DNA from 2 places in the Mucilaginibacter sp. P1_A3 genome. Region 1 is predicted to be linked to the other one. Evidence: riboswitches for the same ligand, from Rfam matches in the RefSeq annotation. Region 1 holds a riboswitch; the other holds the start of a gene.
The links. A riboswitch is a leader RNA that binds a small molecule or an ion and turns the genes downstream of it on or off. The one in region 1 is predicted to bind cobalamin.
Positions count from the first base shown of each region.

Region 2: it holds a riboswitch for cobalamin, as region 1 does, so the genes downstream of both, metE (5-methyltetrahydropteroyltriglutamate--homocysteine S-methyltransferase) here and AC1D0K_RS00505 (TonB-dependent receptor plug domain-containing protein) in region 1, are expected to answer to the same signal.

Region 1 covers NZ_JBFTZJ010000001.1:109,653-119,229, reverse strand. The annotation lists gene AC1D0K_RS00545 (DNA-3-methyladenine glycosylase) at 1-364, opposite strand, end outside; gene AC1D0K_RS00540 (alpha/beta hydrolase) at 361-1,011, opposite strand; gene AC1D0K_RS00535 (GAF domain-containing protein) at 1,011-1,487, opposite strand; gene AC1D0K_RS00530 (DUF3291 domain-containing protein) at 1,675-2,472, shown strand; gene AC1D0K_RS00525 (hypothetical protein) at 2,476-2,724, shown strand; gene AC1D0K_RS00520 (Dph6-related ATP pyrophosphatase) at 2,953-3,666, opposite strand; gene AC1D0K_RS00515 (SIR2 family NAD-dependent protein deacylase) at 3,693-4,379, opposite strand; gene AC1D0K_RS00510 (DUF6580 family putative transport protein) at 4,547-5,119, opposite strand; gene AC1D0K_RS00505 (TonB-dependent receptor plug domain-containing protein) at 5,158-7,110, opposite strand; cobalamin riboswitch at 7,236-7,434, opposite strand; gene AC1D0K_RS00500 (serine hydrolase) at 7,479-8,738, shown strand; gene AC1D0K_RS00495 (SRPBCC family protein) at 8,804-9,553, shown strand.
Region 2 covers NZ_JBFTZJ010000005.1:493,509-503,085, reverse strand. The annotation lists gene AC1D0K_RS13430 (isochorismatase family protein) at 1-29, shown strand, start outside; gene AC1D0K_RS13425 (pirin family protein) at 68-769, opposite strand; gene AC1D0K_RS13420 (hypothetical protein) at 770-1,282, opposite strand; gene AC1D0K_RS13415 (dioxygenase family protein) at 1,352-2,077, opposite strand; gene AC1D0K_RS13410 (phosphatase PAP2 family protein) at 2,311-2,907, shown strand; gene AC1D0K_RS13405 (IPT/TIG domain-containing protein) at 3,034-4,353, shown strand; gene AC1D0K_RS13400 (Kelch repeat-containing protein) at 4,695-7,094, shown strand; cobalamin riboswitch at 7,253-7,454, shown strand; gene metE (5-methyltetrahydropteroyltriglutamate--homocysteine S-methyltransferase) at 7,623-9,577, shown strand, end outside.

The DNA of each region.
Region 1 (9,577 bases):
TGAGTACAAACATGTTTCGCCTTGCCTGCATGGCCTCAATGCCGTCAGTTGGATTAATGGCCCTAACCAGGATAGCATGTGGCTCTCCCTCAACAGAAGTAACGATGTTGAACATTTCATGAATGCCATAACAAAGGTAAACATAGGCAATACCGCCTTGCATGAACATAGTTTTGGTGCGAGGTGTCATCCTGTTACCAAAGGAGTGAGAAGCTTTGTCTACAATACCATTATAAGCTTCTGTTTCAACAATATAACCACCAGTAGTTACACCATCAATACAGGTAAATAAATACTTCCCCAGGAGATTTTTGCTGATCGCAACAACGTTGCTGCCTAAATAATAATCCTCGGTCAGCTTCATTTTTTATGGAGAATTTGCGTTAACAGTTTATTAATTTCTTTGGCTTTATCAAATATCATAATATGAGTTCCCCCTTTTACAACGGTGGCGTTTTTTATGCGATTATAATCAAAGATGAGGTCTTTATCGCCGATGATGTGGTAAAGATTTGCAGGAATAACATCATTTCGCCACGCCAATATTGCACCCATAGCCCACTTAACAAAAAAAGGAGAAGTATTCTTCAACATGTCATTAAATAACCAGGCATCCTCCTCACTCATATGGCCGAACATCGGTTTAACCAAAAAGCCCATGGAGGTAATGAGCTTGCCGGGAATTAGTTTCTGAATGGGCACATTTCTAAAAAAACTAAAATACCGCGGAGTTTCATCTGTTGTTTTGATACTGGAGATGAGGATCACCTTTTTTAATGGGATAAGCTTAGCCATCTCAACGGCGATCATCCCACCCATAGAATTACCTATCAGGGTTGAATTAGCTGCAATATTATATTGATATACAAGCCTTTTGGCATAGCTGACTAAAGTATCCTTTTCACCTGGCTCAATCCAGTCCACAGGGATTACTTCATAGTCGCGCAGATCAATGTTGTTATAAACACGTGTATCAGCGCCAAGACCGGCTATCAGGTAAATCTTGCTCATTAAAACTTTAACAGCTTAACAACCTGCTCCAGGAACCGTGCGTCGGTTTCATCAAACTGATCCAACAGCTCGCTGTCCACATCCAAAACACCAACAACCTCACCATCATGAAATACAGGCACTACAATCTCCGACTGAGATAATGAGCTACACGCAATATGGCCCGGGAAAGCTTCAACATCGGGCACGATCAGCGTTTTGGCCTGCTGCCATGCCGTGCCGCAAACACCTTTGCCTAATTTAATGCGGGTGCAGGCTACCGGCCCCTGAAAAGGACCTAAAACCAGTTCGTTATCCTTCACCATATAAAACCCTACCCAAAACCATTTAAACTGCTCTTTTAAAGCAGCACTAATGTTAGCCAGGTTTGCCACCAGGTCTGGCTCTCCATACAACAATGCCTCAATCTGCGGGATCAGCGTTGTGTATTGCTCCGTTTTATCGGTTGATGTAGTTATGTTTAAATCTTCTGCCATGGTATTGCAAAGATGACTATTTTCAGCATTAAGTCGCACTTTTTAGCATTATGTAATAAGTATCAGGCAGCAAGATTTTTTTCTTTTTACAGTCAGATAGCAATTCCTGATATCAAACAGCAAATCTTCTCGTTTTCGCTATCAAATAGCAATAGTATAATCATCCAGACTGCCCCTACCCAATATATTGACTGGAAAATCAATCCTGATACTTGATGCTTATTACCTGATACTTTACGCAGATACCAATAATATCATATTTAATCTTTTATTTAGCAGGGCTATGTTTGTTAGTTTAACCATAATCCGATACCGGAAACTGTTTATCCCCTTTGCCTTGCTGGCAATGGCTATACATCGGCTGCCCATGCTGATGCAAAAAGGCTGTACTTTTTACAAGCTCCTGGGTTCTGGCCGAAACGGAACTTTTGATTTGCAACCCGACTGGCAGCAATGGGGCTTATTGGCCTGCTGGGAAAACCGTGAAGATTTTGACAGGTTTTACAATCACTCCTTTATTTCCAGCTGGTGGAAAATATTAGGCCATGAAGGCTATACCATATTATGCCAGCCATTGCAGAGCCATGGTAAATGGGATGGCAAAGAACCTTTCGGCAAGCCGGATGTACAAAACTATGCAGGTCCGGTTGCTGTGCTTACAAGGGCAACTATTAGGATAAGCAGGTTAAGGAATTTTTGGAGCCATGTAGATGAAGTTGCGGGTTTAATGACCAGCGCTGTGGGTTATATTACATCCTTTGGTGTTGGCGAAGCACCGGTTTACCGGCAGGCAACTTTTTCCATTTGGAAGAGCATTGATGATGTAAAAAACTTTGCTTACAAAAGCCGCGAACATGCCGAAGTAATAAAACTTACACGCAGCGAAAACTGGTATAGTGAAGAGCTCTTCGCCCGTTTTAAACCCATTGCCAGCTTTGGTTCACTTAATGGCAATAACCCTTTAAATGATTTATTGAATAATTAAGATATGAGAATTGTAGCCGAATTACCTCACCCCGATTTTAAGATCTCCATCCTGAACATGAACCAAAAATTCATTGTAAAAATAGAACAGGGCACGCTGGAACAAAGCTTTAAAATTGCCGAAATGGACCTTACCGATGGCGTCAACAGCGTTTTTGAATTGCTTGATGAAGAGTTTTTGAAGACAGTAGCTACCCGCTTTGCCGATATGCGCGCCGACTTCAAAGATGCTTATTACAGGTACAATTTTTAACAAGAAAACCATATTAAGTATTTGATTTACAGCTATTTAATTTCACAAAACAATCAAAACAAAATTTTATTTGGCAAAAAGCCTGATTTATGGGTTCTATTTCGACTAATTCTTACCTTGAATAAACAATTAGTTTATAAAAATAGATTTAAGATATTGACAAACAGATATCATATAAATATATAAAAAATTAAATTCGGCCTGCTATCTTGCCAAATAAATGGGAAGTTAAGCCAAAAGAAGGTCACAATACCAAAATCCACTCGACCGTTGATCAGCAGTTGAAGCACAGGAATCATCGGCGTTTTTGGGAGCTTGATATTCCTTAAATATTTTAACGCCTGTTTTATAACTGATCTCTTTTTTAAAGATAGGTCCTTTAAAAGTGAAGGTGTGAAACTCCCCGTTCTCTCCGCAAACATCTACGTCATCCGGTAAAGCTTCAATCAATTCAAGGCTTATCTCCTTCCCAACTATCCGCTCCAGCCTTGCCTGGGTACAAGCTATTACTGTTCCAAACCCAAGGGTTAAAAACTCATTGATCAGTTCGCTGGTATCAAGTTTCCATAAGGGATAAATACCAGTGAGGCCAAGTTCGCTTAACCGGGCATCGCGATAATCTTTAAGATCCTGCAAAAAAATGTCGCCAAAAATGGAATGGGTTATACCTTCATTTTTAAGGTGAGATAAATGACGATGCATCACCTCATCATACTCCTTAATCCCCGGCATCTCGGGCAGGCGGATCTGGTATAATGAAATGCCAATACTTTCTGCCTGTTTAACCAATAGCTCCGTCCTGACGCCATGCATCGAGATCCTATCGGCAGCATCATTAATCGTGGTAACCAAATATTTTATTTCAAGATCGGGGTTTTGCAGGCAATGGTATAAAGCCAGGGCGCTGTCTTTTCCCCCGCTCCAATTAAAAATGCACTTCATATTAATTAGTGGTTGGTGATTTGACTTTAATCTTTTAACAACTCATTTACCAACGCTATAACTCCAACCGTTGCTTTTTCCTGTATCTTAATTACAGTTCCGCTCACCCTTGCATCGGGTATTTTAGGATCTATGATATATTTAGGAACATTCCTGTTTACATAGCCAATAAGGCCCGCAGCGGGGTAAACAGCCAACGATGAACCTATCAGCATGAAAACTTCCGCATCAGCACAAATGCGGGCTGCGGGCCCAATCATCGGCACATCTTCGCCAAACCAAACTACATGCGCACGTAACGGCGACCCTAATTCGCAAACTTCATCCATCTTAATCTCCCAGCCATCTATCGGATAAGTAAGCTCGGGGTTGATGCTTGATTGCGAACGGGTAATAACACCGTGCAGGTGCACTACATTGGTTGAGCCTGCCCTTTCATGCAGATCATCTATATTTTGGGTGATAATTGTAACATTATATTTCTCTTCCAATCTTGCTAACGCGTAATGGGCCTCATTAGGTTTCGCTTCCAGTACCGACTTCCGCCTTTCGTTATAAAACTGTTGCACCAATACCGGGTTATGCTCCCAGGCTTCGGGTGTAGCCACGTCTTGTATGTTGTACCCCTCCCAAAGGCCATCACTGTCTCTAAAGGTCTTTAAACCACTTTCAGCGCTGATCCCCGCTCCCGTTAATACTACCAGGTTTTTCATATCTTAAATTAAATCAGATCTGTTTTAACATTTCAACCAAATCAGGAATGTATTTGCATTTCAACAATTAACTGTTGGCCTTATGCTTTTGATTTTCCTGAAATTATCAGCCCATAAAAAAAGCGACCTGCATTATGGCAGATCGCTTTCAATTTTATTATCTTAGGTTAAAGAGCCAGCTGCTTTGGAGTTTGCAAAAAAGCAAACTTACTTTTTGCCAACTCAAAACCACCAAACAGTAGAAAACCGAATAGGAGGTCTCCTAAAACCATGTTCTTTTCAAAGGGAATAGCATTGATTAAAGATTGACCATAACCCGCTAAAGTATGCGGATACATGGTACCATATAAAAATGGCAGATCGATAATGAGCCAATGGATCAATACCGATGCAACAGATACCAACAATACATTAAGCACATTTACCTTTTTAATAAAGCTGCCAACTAAAACCATCAGGGCAAAGCAAAGATAAACCCAGGCCGCACCACTATACCACAAAGTGACTTTTGACGTGTACAGGTAGTTAACCAGGATATCGGTAGTAAATAATGTAAGCAATACAGTTGCATATCCCTTCCATTTTTCGGTAAAGTAAACACCTCCGAATACCGCTATCGCGCCCACTGGTGTAAAGTTACTCAGTTCCTTATACTTAAATGTTATTAACCTGAAAGCTGCAGCAACCACTATCATTAAAATAAGGATAATGTTCCTGTTGATGGTATCTTTTTTATTCATGACGTAAAATTACAGATAATCGGGTTAATTAAAAACAACTAATTAAACTGATATTTTGCACCAAGCGTAAAGTTTATACCACGTGTATTATAACCCAGCCAGTCGGTATATTTTTGATCAAGCACGTTGTTTAAATCGCCAAATATATTTAGGCTTTTGGTAGCCTTTAACTGCAGATGCAAATCAACCAGATTATAATTTTTTAAAGTGGTTATTGTAGACGGATAGGTGGCGAAATTTTGATCGGCCCTGTTGCCAGTATACTTATAATTTACGCCTATCAGGAAATCGGCACATGCCTGATACGATACATTCGCCCCAAATGTACTCTTAGGCCTGCGGTATAAATTAGCCGTTTGCTTACCATTTTCATCTGTTTGTTTACCTGTTACATAAGCAAAATAAGCCGATGCAGTTAGCTTGGTTGAGTTGTATCTCAACTCACTTTCAAAACCTTTGTCTTTTTGAAAAGATCCATTTTTATAGAATGAGCTATAAGGGGCAACAGATTCTGAGAAGAAATAAATTACATCTTTTGCGTTGCGTTTATAGAAAGCGGTGTTAAAAGATAATGTATTTTTTATGATCTCCCAATCAAACCCAGCCTCGTATGAATTGGTGAATTCCGGCTTTAATTTAGAATTTCCGTATTGGGAAGATAACTGGTATAAAGATGGTGCTTTAAATGCCGAAGCAATAGTTCCGAATACTTTAAACTGGTCTGCTAAATACAACGAAGGATTAATGGTATAGGTAAAGTTATCCCCGTATTTGCTATGGTGGTTATATCTTCCACCCAGTTCCATGTGAAAGATATTTGATTTAAAAAATAGTGACGTATAAACGCTGGCAATGCTGTTATGTGCAGTATCATCACTTATAACACTTGCACCTGGATGGTAGCCTGATTGTTCAAACAAACTGTATTGACTGGTATTGCTGTATTTATAATCTGCTCCACTCGTTATATCAAAATATTTACCCAGATTGTAATTCAATACAGCTTCAACGTTTGTTATACGGCCGATATTTTTTGTTATCTGATGTGTAGAATCATTATCAGGCGGTAAGTTTTTAAAGTTATTGTGAACCGTATTTTGTGTTGCATTAAACACCAGTGTTCCTTTTGGCAATACTACTTTAAATCCTAAACCACCAAATAAAAATGTATTGTTGTAAGTGTAGTTGTTGTCATTAGTAAAAGCGCCATAAGGCAGATCGCCAGTATTATAGCTACCTTGAAAGTTGCCATTCAAACTAAATTTATCAGAAACATACTGATTGATATTCACACTGGCAGACCGCTGGTGAAATCCGTCTTTTTTAAATCCAGCTTTGTTTGTGGTATCGGTAGCTGCTGCAAAACCTCTTGAATCTGTATTTGACAGGTTGATGGCAATCCCTGTATTGTGAATTTTACCGTTTACCCCGGCCGATTCCTGGAATGTGTTATAACTACCGCCAGTTAATTGCACATTTCCTTTTAAACCCTGCCCTTGCGGATGTTTGGTTATGATATTTATTACACCGGCTACAGCATCAGAGCCATATAAGGTTGAGCCGCTGCCTTTTAAAATCTCAATTTTTTCAATTTGGTTTACAGGGAAAGCGTTAAGATCGTAACTACCATCAATTGAGCCTGCGTTGTTAACCGGAAAACCATCTACCAATATTAGCGTATTACCTGACGATGCTCCCCGTAAGAATACGGACGTACTGATGCCGGGCGCATTCTGTGCACCAGAGAAGGTTATTCCCGGAATTGTATTGAGCAATTGAGGCAATGTTTTGCCTTGTGAACGACCGATCTGCTCTGCCGATATTACGGTAACAACCCTACCTATATCTGCTAATTTTTTAGGCGAACGGGTGGCAGTAACTACCACATTGTTTAACATACGCGTAGTATCCTGTGCGTATAATTTTGTACTAATTGTACCTACTTGCAACAATCCTAATCCTAAAACAATTTTAAAGTACTTTTTTTTCATGTATTTGCTATAGTGTTAAATAATAATGCAAACTATATAGCATAACACGGACGTGGTCAAATGAAAATACACTATCAAAAAAAGAAGAGCATTCACATTCAAGCTTCAATCCACGAAAGCTATGAATAATTTATATTGCTCTGGCAGGTCTTCTGACTTACTCCCCTTTAGTCCTGTCTTCCCTCTGGTTTAGCAGAAGTGACTTTAAGATTGAACTACGGTTATGGAGCTTACAGCTGCGGGACAGTTCCGGATTTACACCGAATTCCCTTTTAATTCTTTAATGATTTACAATCAAAGAAACCTAAAGCGATGCAAAAGTACAACAAGTATTAACAACAACAACTAACATATGTATATTTATGCTGATGAAACTATGCATTACTTTATCACTATCAATGGTGATTACCATAAACAGCCTTGCACAACAGCCCGATACAGTGCTTTTAAAAAATCTTTTACAAGCCCAGCCTGAACTGTTTAAAGGCATACTCAATCACCCTACCCAAAATGAAGTGCAAATACTATACACCCAGATAAACCGGGACAAAAACAACATTCCGCACTTTAAACCATATAGTTACCGGCTCAATGCTAAGCGATATTTTTACCCGGCAAGTACAGTAAAACTACCAACAGCCATATTTACGCTTGAAAAACTAAATGAGCTAAAAATTAAAGGCCTCAGCAAAACGTCGGTTATGATAACTGATAGCGCATTCACGGGGCAAACCAGGGTAAAAACAGATACATCATCGCTAAGCGGCTTACCAAGCATTGAAAACTACATCAAAAAAATACTGCTGGTGAGCGATAACGATGCCTATAACAGATTGTATGAATTTGTGGGCCGCAAAGAGATTAACCAAAAACTAAAAAAATACAATTTTAATAATACCCGCATCATTGGCAGGCTGGCCATTGGCGATAGCGGCGAAAACACCAAACATACCAACCCGGTTGATTTTTATAATGGCGATAAACTCATTTATCATAAACCAGCCCTTTATGATAGCCTGGCCTACCCTATTCACCTGGAGAATATGATACAAGGCAAAGGATACATGGATAGTAATGATAAACTGGTAATGCAGCCATTCAGCTTTGCTGATAAAAATGTTTATACTATTGCCGATCAGCAAATGGTTTTAAAGCGACTGCTTTTCCCCGAAGCCTTTGAAAAGTCGCAACGTTTTAATTTAACCGGTGCCGACTATAATTTCATTTATCAATACATGAGCACCTTCCCTACCGAAAACATAAAACCTACATACAGCCGGCCAGCATATTACGCGGCTTATTGTAAGTTTCTGTTTTATGGAGGCGACAGTACGGCCAATGTTAACCCCGACATCAGAATATTTAATAAAGTAGGCGACAGTTATGGATATGATATTGATAACGCCTACATCGTTGATTTTAAAAACAAGGTTGAATTTATACTTACGGCAGTCATACAATCAAACGAAGACGGAATCCTTAACGACAATAAGTATGAATATGCTACAGTCTGCCTCCCTTTTATGAAAAACCTTGGGCAGGTGATTTACCAATATGAACTAAAAAGAGCGAAAAAGCACCTCCCCGATTTAACCAAATTTAAATTTAATTACAGAAAGGTTAAATAAACTTCAATTAACAAAAACTTAGCTTACCATATCGTGTTTAATTTTCATACCATTTAAACAACAATATGGCAACTACAATAATTAAGTACACGGATAACTACCCCATACTTCACGGTGATGACAGAATAAACCTGAACTGGCCCGAACGTTATACTTCTATAGTTGGAGGTGTTAAATTGGGATGGTCGGGATTTAAGCATATATTTTCAGCTCCGTTTACGAGCATATTAAAGATAGGCGCCAGCGGATACCTTTTAAATCGTGGCATTACCGGCCATTGCGAATTGTATAAACGAATTGGTAAGCTATCAACCAATCCTATTAACATCAATATCCGGTCTTCATTTACCGTTAACCAACCAAGGCACAAGGTTTACAATTTTTGGCGCAAGTTTGATAATCTTCCTTTATTTATGAAACACCTGGAAAGTGTTGAAATAATTGATTCAAAATACTCTCACTGGGTACTAAAACTACCCGCAGGTGTAGCAAGCGTTAGCTGGCATGCAGAAATTGTAAAAGATGAGCCTGACGAAATGATTGGGTGGAGCTCGATGCCCGACTCCATCATTAACAATGCAGGGAAAGTTCGTTTCCAGGATACTATTGATGGTAAGGGAACTATTGTGGATATTGTAATCAGCTATCAGCCACCGGCAGGAGGATTAGGTGTTGGCCTTGCCAGGGTGTTAAACCCTATATTTAAAAATATGGTTGATAAGGATGTGCAGAATTTTAAACAATATATGGATATTGATAACGGCCCCGAGTTTTTTTTGGATAGCAAAGAGGAACCCATTATTGTAATATCATAAACTGGTATTAAAATATATACCAAC
Region 2 (9,577 bases), on a different contig from region 1:
ATGAGATTATTGCCCGGTTGAGCGAATAGAGGCTTATTTAAACTTTCTCCTCAAAGCAAATTAAACGTCAGTCCGTCATCTCCAATATTAACATTACCGCGTTATTACTTAAAGCTTCCAGGTCGGCTTCTGCCAGGTTCCATAAAGCCAGTCCATCACGTTCATGCATTAACCTGCCTTGCAGTTCAAAAGCACCTGTTATATTAAAAACAAAAAACAAGGAGTGGAGGTTTTTTAACTGGTAAAGCGTATCCTTTCGCCCGGCAAATTGGCCAATATGTAAATTAAAGGGCAATTTACACTCTGGCGGAATTATTCCGATCAGTTCATTCGGCCTTTCCGCAAAATCAAAACGGAATGTTTCCCTAAAAGAAGAAAATTCTTCACTATCCGCTATTATTTGCAGGTATAAAAAGTTTACCCAATTTTTATGATAGGGGTTAATCAACTCCAAAATATCACCTTTGGCTGTATAGTGTATATGTGCCTCACCCACGTCAATTAAAGTAGTATTGTCCTGTGTGTCTTTAAAAAGCAATTCGCCCCTTACAGGAATAATTACAAAATAGCAAGCGTGAGCAATCACTATGGTAACTGACTTTTGGGCTGCCAATATCTCATCATTAAGTGCTTTTAAGGGGCCAAAAGGCTTGCGATGTTCATTAAAATAACTTTCATAATTAAAACTGCAGCATCGTCTATAAATATCAGTTTCAATGATGCCCCGCTCATCGGCAAGGTAAATTTGACCGGGCGAACTGTTTTCCATTTATTGTAGCTTTTTAAGTGAATAAATATTTACATAAGGCTGCACCTGGAACAGGTTGGTTAGTACTTCCTCATTTTCTGTTTCGGCTGGATTATAGTCAGAGAGCAGCAGGAAATTCTCTATAGTATGGTGCCAGATAAGCTGCTCTGTATAAAAATTAATGGCTACCTGGTGTTTTGTTTTATCATTGATGTCGGAGTTGATGACCTCCAGTTGAAATTTATTAAACTTTAAAAAGCGTTTGCCCACATTATTCAGCATATCGGGCACAATGCCAGCTAACTGCTGCACATAACCTGTAATAGATGGAGTAATCATCCCGGCAAGCCGATGTGCGTTTGGAACATTTTTTACCAGGTCTGCATAGGTGGTAAAGGATGTGCCCAGGCTATAGTTCTGTGCCTGCATTTTAAACTCCAGGTATGATGACTCAAATACCAGCTTATCCCATTGTTTAGCAGCATTGGCATCAATGATTTTTCGGTAGCAGAGGGTGATAATGCAGGTACTCATAATTTAAAAAAAATGAAGACGCCAAACAAGCTGGCGCCTTTATATAATTGAATGAAAAGAACAATAGTGTTATGCAGGCACGCTCATACTTATTGATAGCACAAAGCCATCGGTGGTATTGCCGGTTACGGTTGCCAGTTCAAGTGTATAACCATCGCTAAATACATTGTCGCTTGCATTATAGGTGTAGCCGGTCATTCCTTTAGTGTAACCTGCTACTGCTGCCAGCGCGGTGCCGCTACCTTCGGGAAAAGCAATCTGGGTTACCTTTAACGATGTACCCGATGAATTATAAACATGTACATGGATATGGGTGGCTCTGCCCGAATACCATCCCGGGAAGATAGAGGTAAATGTTACCAGTCCATTTGAATCGGTTGTTTGCCTGCCGCGTAAAAAGTGAACGGTAGTATAGTTTGTAGCCTGCATTCCGCTGCCGCCGTATTCAGAGTAATTGCCTGCGCTATCGCAGTGCCATATATCAACTAATGCCCCCGATAAGGCATTGCAGCCGTTGTTACTATTGTTGATGGTAATCTTAACAGTTAATTTATACCCGGTACGGTCGCCGGTAATATCGCTGCGCACATATGATGCCGGGGCTTTGGTAGGGAATGGCCCTTCCGTCTCGGTCTCAATAACACTACACGTTCCCGAGCTGGAACTTGAGCCCGAAGTTGTAGTTGATGTACTGCTGGTTGTTGTGGTTGTTGAATCCTTTTTGCAGGCATCAACCAATACAGATGTAGATACCGCGCCTATCATCAGGCTTTTTAAAAAGTTTTTGCGTTCCATAAATCTCTCTCCTTTAGGGGCTATAATTGTTTACTGCTGATTTGTTGATTCAAAAGTAATTAAGGAGGATATGGGAACTGATGAAGTGTCGGTTAGTAGTGGGTTTGTGTCGATGAAATGCTTATCGCCCGGATATTTAAACCAGCCGGGCCGGGCTTGGGGCAGGAAATAGTTATATTAGGACGCTATAGTTAAATGTTGTGGATATGGTGCCCATGAAACAGAGTTTAAAAATGAAGTTTTTAAAAGTTATCATCCCAATCCTGGTGTTTAGTTACCTATATCCTGACAGCGTATACGCCCAATACCGTACGCCATCATCACTGGACGATAGGATATTGATTAATCTGCAAAACAACCGCACACCGGCGCAAACCGGTTTTTTTATGTTCCTGAGTAAAAACTTGCTATATGGCGAGGCGGGTATCCCGGCAGGCTTGATGGTTGGCGGCATTATCAGTAAGGATAAAGCCATGCGGCAAAACGCGGCATACGTGGCTGGTAGTACCCTCATTTCGGCAGGACTTACACAAGTTATCAAAGTATTAGTAAAACGACCGAGGCCTTTTATCGGGAATATAAATATCACACCGGTTTATCGCCCTGGCGATTACTCGTTTCCCTCCGGTCATACTTCATCGTCCTTTGCTACAGCAACTGCACTATCAATGGCTTATCCCAAATGGTATGTTATTGCTCCGGTTTATTTATGGGCAGGGGCTACGGGGTATTCCCGTATGTATTTAGGTGTTCATAATCCGAGTGATGTAGGGGCGGGTGCTGTATTGGGTGCGGGGAGTGCTTTACCTTTGTTGTTTTTGAAGAAGTAGCTTACAAAATTGGTCATAGATTCTACTTTGGGAGAAATTTTTGCCCAATTAATTATTTATTGAATAGGTTTCTTGATATAGGTATTAATATATTACTTTGGCGCCAAAGTCTAACCTTATCATTTAATGAAATATTATACAACCTGTCATATTACTAATCTCTTTATCTTTTTTGCGTTTTGCTTTTTTACTGGTTGCGCAAAAAAAAGCACTAATCCAGCTCCAATAGATGATACTCCGAAAGTAACAATTACATCATTAAGTGTAAGTACCGCAACATACAATACGGTTGTAATAATAAAAGGTACAGGCTTTAGCAACACGGTTGCCAATGATCAGGTCTTTTTTAATGGAAAAGCGGCTTCTGTAACCGCAGCAACCTCAACACAACTTACGGTTACTGTGCCTTTAAGTGCCGGTGCAGGAAATGTTAGTGTAAAAGTTGCCGGTGGTACCTTAGTTACCGGCCCAACCTTTACTTACCAACTATCCTGGGTGGTGAGTACTTTTGCTGGTAGCGGTGCTCAAGGGTATAAAGATGGATCGGGAAAAGATGCAAGTTTTTACTACCCTACAGGGGTAGCGTTTGATAATGGAGGAAACCTGATAGTTTCTGAAGAAGGCAATGATGATATAAGGAAAATTACCCCCGATGGAGTTGTAACTACAATTGCAGGTAATAGAATCCAGGGTATGGATAACGGAAATGGGACCGCGGCAACTTTTTGGAATCCGGCCGGGCTAACCGTTGATAATACCGGTAATATATACGTAGCTGATTATGCAAATAATTCGATTAGGAAAATTGACCCATCAAATAACGTAACTACGTTTGCAGGTCAAAGAAAATCGGGCTTCGACAATGGCAAAGGCGTATTGGCAAGTTTTGCCCTACCTGTAGATATAAAAATCGACGCGACAGGGAATCTATATGTAACCGATTTTGCCAATGAAGTAATAAGAAAGATAACAGCAGACGGCACCGTGAGTACGTTTTCAAAAATAATTTCAGGATCTTCAGGAGGGGCTTTTAACTTTCCTAATGGCTTGGCGTTTGATCAAGGCAATAATCTGTATGTGGCGGATATTGCAGCTTTTAAAATACAGAAAATAACATCTGCTGGTGTAATATCTACTTTAGCAGGCAGCGGCATAAGGGGAACTGATGACGGATTAGGGAATAAGGCAAGTTTTTATCAGTTGTTTAATTTAGTAGTTGATAAGGAGGGCAATATTTATGCCACCGATAGTAACTTAATTAGGAAAATTACAGCTGTTGGCCAGGTAACAACTTTTGCAGGCACAGAAGCTACCACAGGTGCAGCCGATGGACCAATAGCAACTGCAACGTTTAATCATCCTGGTGGAATAGCTATCGATAAAACAGGAAATATTTTTATAGCAGATACACAAAATAACCTTATTCGGAAGATAGTATTTGAGTAGGAGTAGTACAGTTATAACCCTGAAAATCTCATCCAAATGCCCGGTCAATAACCGGGCATTTTTTATTTAAACAGCCCTCTTTGTTCATTAAAACAGCGTAAAATCCTTTGGTAATTTTCTTTTTCAAATTCTCAAATTTTCAAATCAAAACATCATCTGCACATTTGTAATCTGAAATCTGTACATTTTTTTTCCACCCCAGTGTGGTAGGATAAAATCAAAAAAATTGAATTTGTGATCATAATTATACATTAAATGCGCAGTGTTTGTACTTGATATGTTTTCTATTTAGATTAGTGATTGATTGATAGCCAGTCTTTTATCTATTAGCCGACCTAGTCATGAAAAAACTGTTTGTCCAGGTGTTTACTTTCCTCGAAATAATTGGGTTAAAAAAATTAACTGTATTTGTTTTTATAAGTTTGGCCGCTGTAAATACAGCTTATGCGCAATGGACAAAAAAAGCCAACGAACTAACTAAACGAGCCGAAGCCAATAACGTATTATACAATAATAAACTTTATGTGTTTGGAGGATTTGGTGATAACCCAAAGATTGAAAAAACCAATGAAGTATATGATATTTTAGCCAATAAATGGAGTGAAATAGCTCCTATCCTGCCAGGAAAAGAAATAAGTCATCAGGGTACCGTACTTGTTGATGATAATATTTGGCTAATTGGAGGAAGGTCAGTTGATGCTTACGGTCCTGTAAGTAGCCAGGTATTAATATATAATATTCCTGCAAACTCTTGGACCAACGGCCCGGAATTAATAGATCCCTCAACCGGAAAACCGTTTCCAATTGGCGCCGGTGGATATGTTTTGGTTGGCCGAACATTGCATGTATTCGGAGGTTTCGGTCCCACCATTTGTGAAGATCAGGCCAAACTGCATTTAACCATTAATGTAGATAAATATATGGCCGACCCTGCTCATGTTACATGGGAAAACAAACTGGCTCCGTTACCTATTCCAAGAAATCATATAAGCTATGTTACTATTGGCGCTAAGATATATGCTTTTGGGGGCCAGTTTAAGCATGACTGTGTTGCTAATGATCAAGTATATTGCCATGTATATGATATAGCAACCGATACCTGGAGCAGGCTTACAGATTTACCCAAACCACGCTCCCATGCAGAGGGCGCAACCTTTGCTGTGGATGGCAGGATGTTTTTAGTTGGCGGGCAGGGCTACAACAATCTTACCCAAAACACTACATACCAGTTTAATCCCAAAGATAACGGCGGCTTGGGGTCATGGACTGCACTTAATGCATATACATTGCCGGGTAGTTACCTGGGCCTATCAGCTAAATTGGCAGGCAAATCGTTTATAATTACTAATGGGGCATTGAATAGTTATGGTAACGAACGTGTGGAAACTTATACCGCGGTTGTAAACCGGAGTGCTGCCCGTACACTTGGGTTTTCGTTACCCTGTCTTTCTCAGAATGTAACAGCCGGCGAAAATGTAACTATTTCAAACCTGCTTTATTGTATTGAAGATTCTACGGGTTTTACGCTATCTGCCGATGCAGAATGGCTCAGTATTCCTAACAATCATAGTGGCACCGTAGGGCTTAATGGTAAAGATATTGAAGTAAATATAAATACTGCGGGCCTTTCGCCAGGAACCTACATCGGGAAAATTACCGCCACCGGGCCTTTAACAGCTTCAAAAGCATCCTTTTGTGTTAATTTAACTGTTGCGCCATCTGCATCCGGTGGGTATTCCTTAAATGTATCAGAATCAGGTACAGGATCTGTTGTTAAATCTCCCAATCAGCAAACTTATGCGCCAAACACCAGGGTGAATTTGACTGCCGTGCCGCAGCCGGGATGGATATTTGAAGGTTGGACCGGCGACACCGTTGTAACAACAAATCCTTTAATATTAGCGATGGATACAAATAAGTACCTTACCGCAAAATTTATTCAGGATACCGTACAAAAGGCTTTTATAACCAATATAGTTGCCAAAACAGGCAGGCGTTATGAATTAGACACGCTAAGGCAGGGTATTACTTACTATACAGACCGGGAATACACCATAACCACAATCCCTTCCACACTTACAAATGCTGCCATAATCAAAGCACCAAATGACGATAAGGTTAATACTTCAACCGCGGTGCTGTCGTTCAAATTATCGGTCCCGGCCATAATTTATGTGGCTTATGATCCTCGCGGAACTGTTTTACCTGCCTGGTTAGCAAGCTGGAAAAAGCTTACCGATAAGGTGGGAGTTGATGACCCCAAAATATCATCTTTTAACCTGTATAGTAAAAATTACCCCGCCGGTGATGTATCACTCGGCGGCAATTTTGCAAGTCCGGCCAAAGGGGCCCTTTGCCAATATATAGTTTTGGCTAAGCCAGATCTATCCGCAAACGTAACAGCAGCAAAAAATAGCTTCAATAATTTAAATAGCACTGCTATTATAGCAGATACAATTACACTTAATCCGGTTTTAGGTAATGATAAATTTATTTTATACCCTAATCCACTGCGTAATCATTTCAGCGTTATTTTACCGGCTAACTATGAGGGACTTTCGGTCATGCAAATTGTTTCTATGAATGGCAAATCAACTTATATTCCTAAGTCGTTAATCAAATCGTTTAAAGAAAAAGTTGATGTTGATATTGCTTCTTTGGCGTTAGCAAAAGGTTTGTATGCCGTATTGATGGTTTCAACCAATGGGAAAACCAATGTTATACGTATGATGATCAAATAGCGCATTTTTATTGTAAAAACAGTTCGCCTCTTTGCACAAATTTTCCTTTAAGAAAACTATCTGTACGTCCTCAAATTTTCAAATCAAAACATCATCTGCACATTTGTAATCTAAAATCTGCACATTTATTCTCATCTTTACCGCCAATAAAGTTCTTTACTTTTTTTCTGCAGAGTGGTTCCCGGTGTTTAAAGCATCGGGATTAATAAGGAACCGTGTGTAAATCACGGGCTGTCGCGCAACTGTAAGTAACGCAAAAGGTTGTTGCCTTTAACAATGTCCATTGTTCGCCCCCGTGCGGATGAGAAGGACGGCAACAATGTTACAAGCCAGGATACTTGCCTCAATGTATAAAGACAATGCTTTCGCGCAATGAAGCAGTAGTCAAAGAAAAAAGAATGACCTACGTGGTGTTAATATGCCCGTATGTCGCGCTTTTGCCTTTTATTACCATTTACTCCGAAAGCATACCGAAAACCGTAAGGAGCATTAAGTCAAATTAATGTTTAACCAAAAAAGTTTTAGCGTATGCTCAAAAACAATCTCGGGTATCCTCGTGTAGGTGCCCACCGTGAACTCAAAAAGGCCAGTGAACAGTACTGGGCAGGTAAAATCAATCGTGATGATCTGTTTGCCGTTGCCCGTCAGCTCCGTTTGCAAAACTGGCAAACCCAGGTTGATGCCGGTATCGACCTCATCCCTTGTAACGATTTTAGTTTTTATGACCAGGTACTTGATACATCGTTGATGCTGGGCAATATCCCTGAACGTTACACCCAAGTATTAACCCAAAACAAAACCAACACCGAGATCGATCTGTATTTTGCTATGGCCCGTGGCTATCAAAAAGATGGCCTTGACGTTACCGCTATGGAAATGACCAAATGGTTTGATACCAATTATCATTACATTGTACCGGAGTTTGTAAAGGATCAGCAGTTTAAGCTGTTTAGCGAAAAGGTGTTTGATGAATTTATCCTGGCCAAGCAGCATACCCGCAATATACCAAAACCAGTATTGATTGGCCCCGTATCGTACCTGTTGCTGGGTAAAGAAAAACAGCCAGGTTTTGATAGGATAGACCTGATCAAAAAAATTGTGCCTGTTTATATCGAGGTATTAAAAAGACTGAAAAGCTATGGAGCGGTTTGGGTGCAAATTGATGAGCCTTTCCTGGCGCTTGATCTTACTCCAAAAGAAAAGGAAGCTTACGCCTATGCCTACATGGAGATCAGCAGAAATTGCCCCGGTATTAAAGTGCTGCTTACTACTTATTTTGAAAGCCTGCATGAGAATACCGAACTGGCTGTAACCTTGCCGGTAAGCGCGCTTCATGTTGATTTAGTACGTGCCCCTGATCAGTTGTACAAAGTGCTTACGTTACTACCCGATTCACTTAGCCTTTCGTTAGGTGTAGTTGATGGCCGTAACATCTGGAAAAACGATTATGTGCGCTCATTAACGCATATTAAAAAAGCAATTGCTGTATTGGGCAACGATAGGGTGATGATTGCACCAGGCTGCTCTTTACTGCATACACCGTTTGATCTGGACCTGGAGACTGCCATCCTTCCCGAAATAAAAAACTGGATGGCTTTTGCCAAACAAAAGCTGAACGAAGTAAATGAACTCGCGCAGATCATTGACGGCAATAATGAATTGCTGCAAAACAATCTCAGGGCCATTACCAGTCGTAACCTTTCCAAACTCATTCACAAGCAGGAAATAAAGCAACGTGTGGCAGCTATTACCGATGCTGATGCACAGCGTGAAAGCGCATTCATCATCCGCCAAAAAATACAACAGCAACGTTTTAAATTACCACTGTACCCTACAACTACCATAGGATCGTTCCCGCAAACTGATGATATCCGCTCATTAAGGGCGAGGCTAAAAAAAGGTGAATTAACTACCGATCAATATGACGCCGAAATAGAAAAAGCCACCATCGATGCCATCCGCTGGCAGGAAGAGATTGGTCTTGATGTGCTGGTACATGGCGAGTTTGAACGTAACGACATGGTGGAGTACTTTGGCGAGCGTTTAGATGGTTTCCTGTTCACCAAAAATGGCTGGGTGCAAAGCTATGGCAGCCGCTGTGTTAAACCGCCGGTTATTTATGGCGATATAAGCCGCCCGGCGGATATGACCGTGAGGTGGAGCAGCTTTGCGCAGCAAAACACGCAAAAATTAATGAAAGGTATGCTCACAGGCCCTGTAACCATATTGCAATGGTCGTTTGTACGTGATGATCAGCCCCGGTCCGAAACTACTAACCAGATAGCTTTGGCCATTAGGGATGAGGTTGTGGCTTTGGAAGACGCAGGTATTAAAGTGATTCAGATAGATGAACCGGCCATTCGTGAAGGTTTGCCATTACGTAAAAAAGATCGTCAAAATTACCTGAACTGGGCAGTTCGCGCATTTCGCATTTCAGCCAGTGGGGTAAGGGACGAAACACAAATCCATACGCATATGTGCTA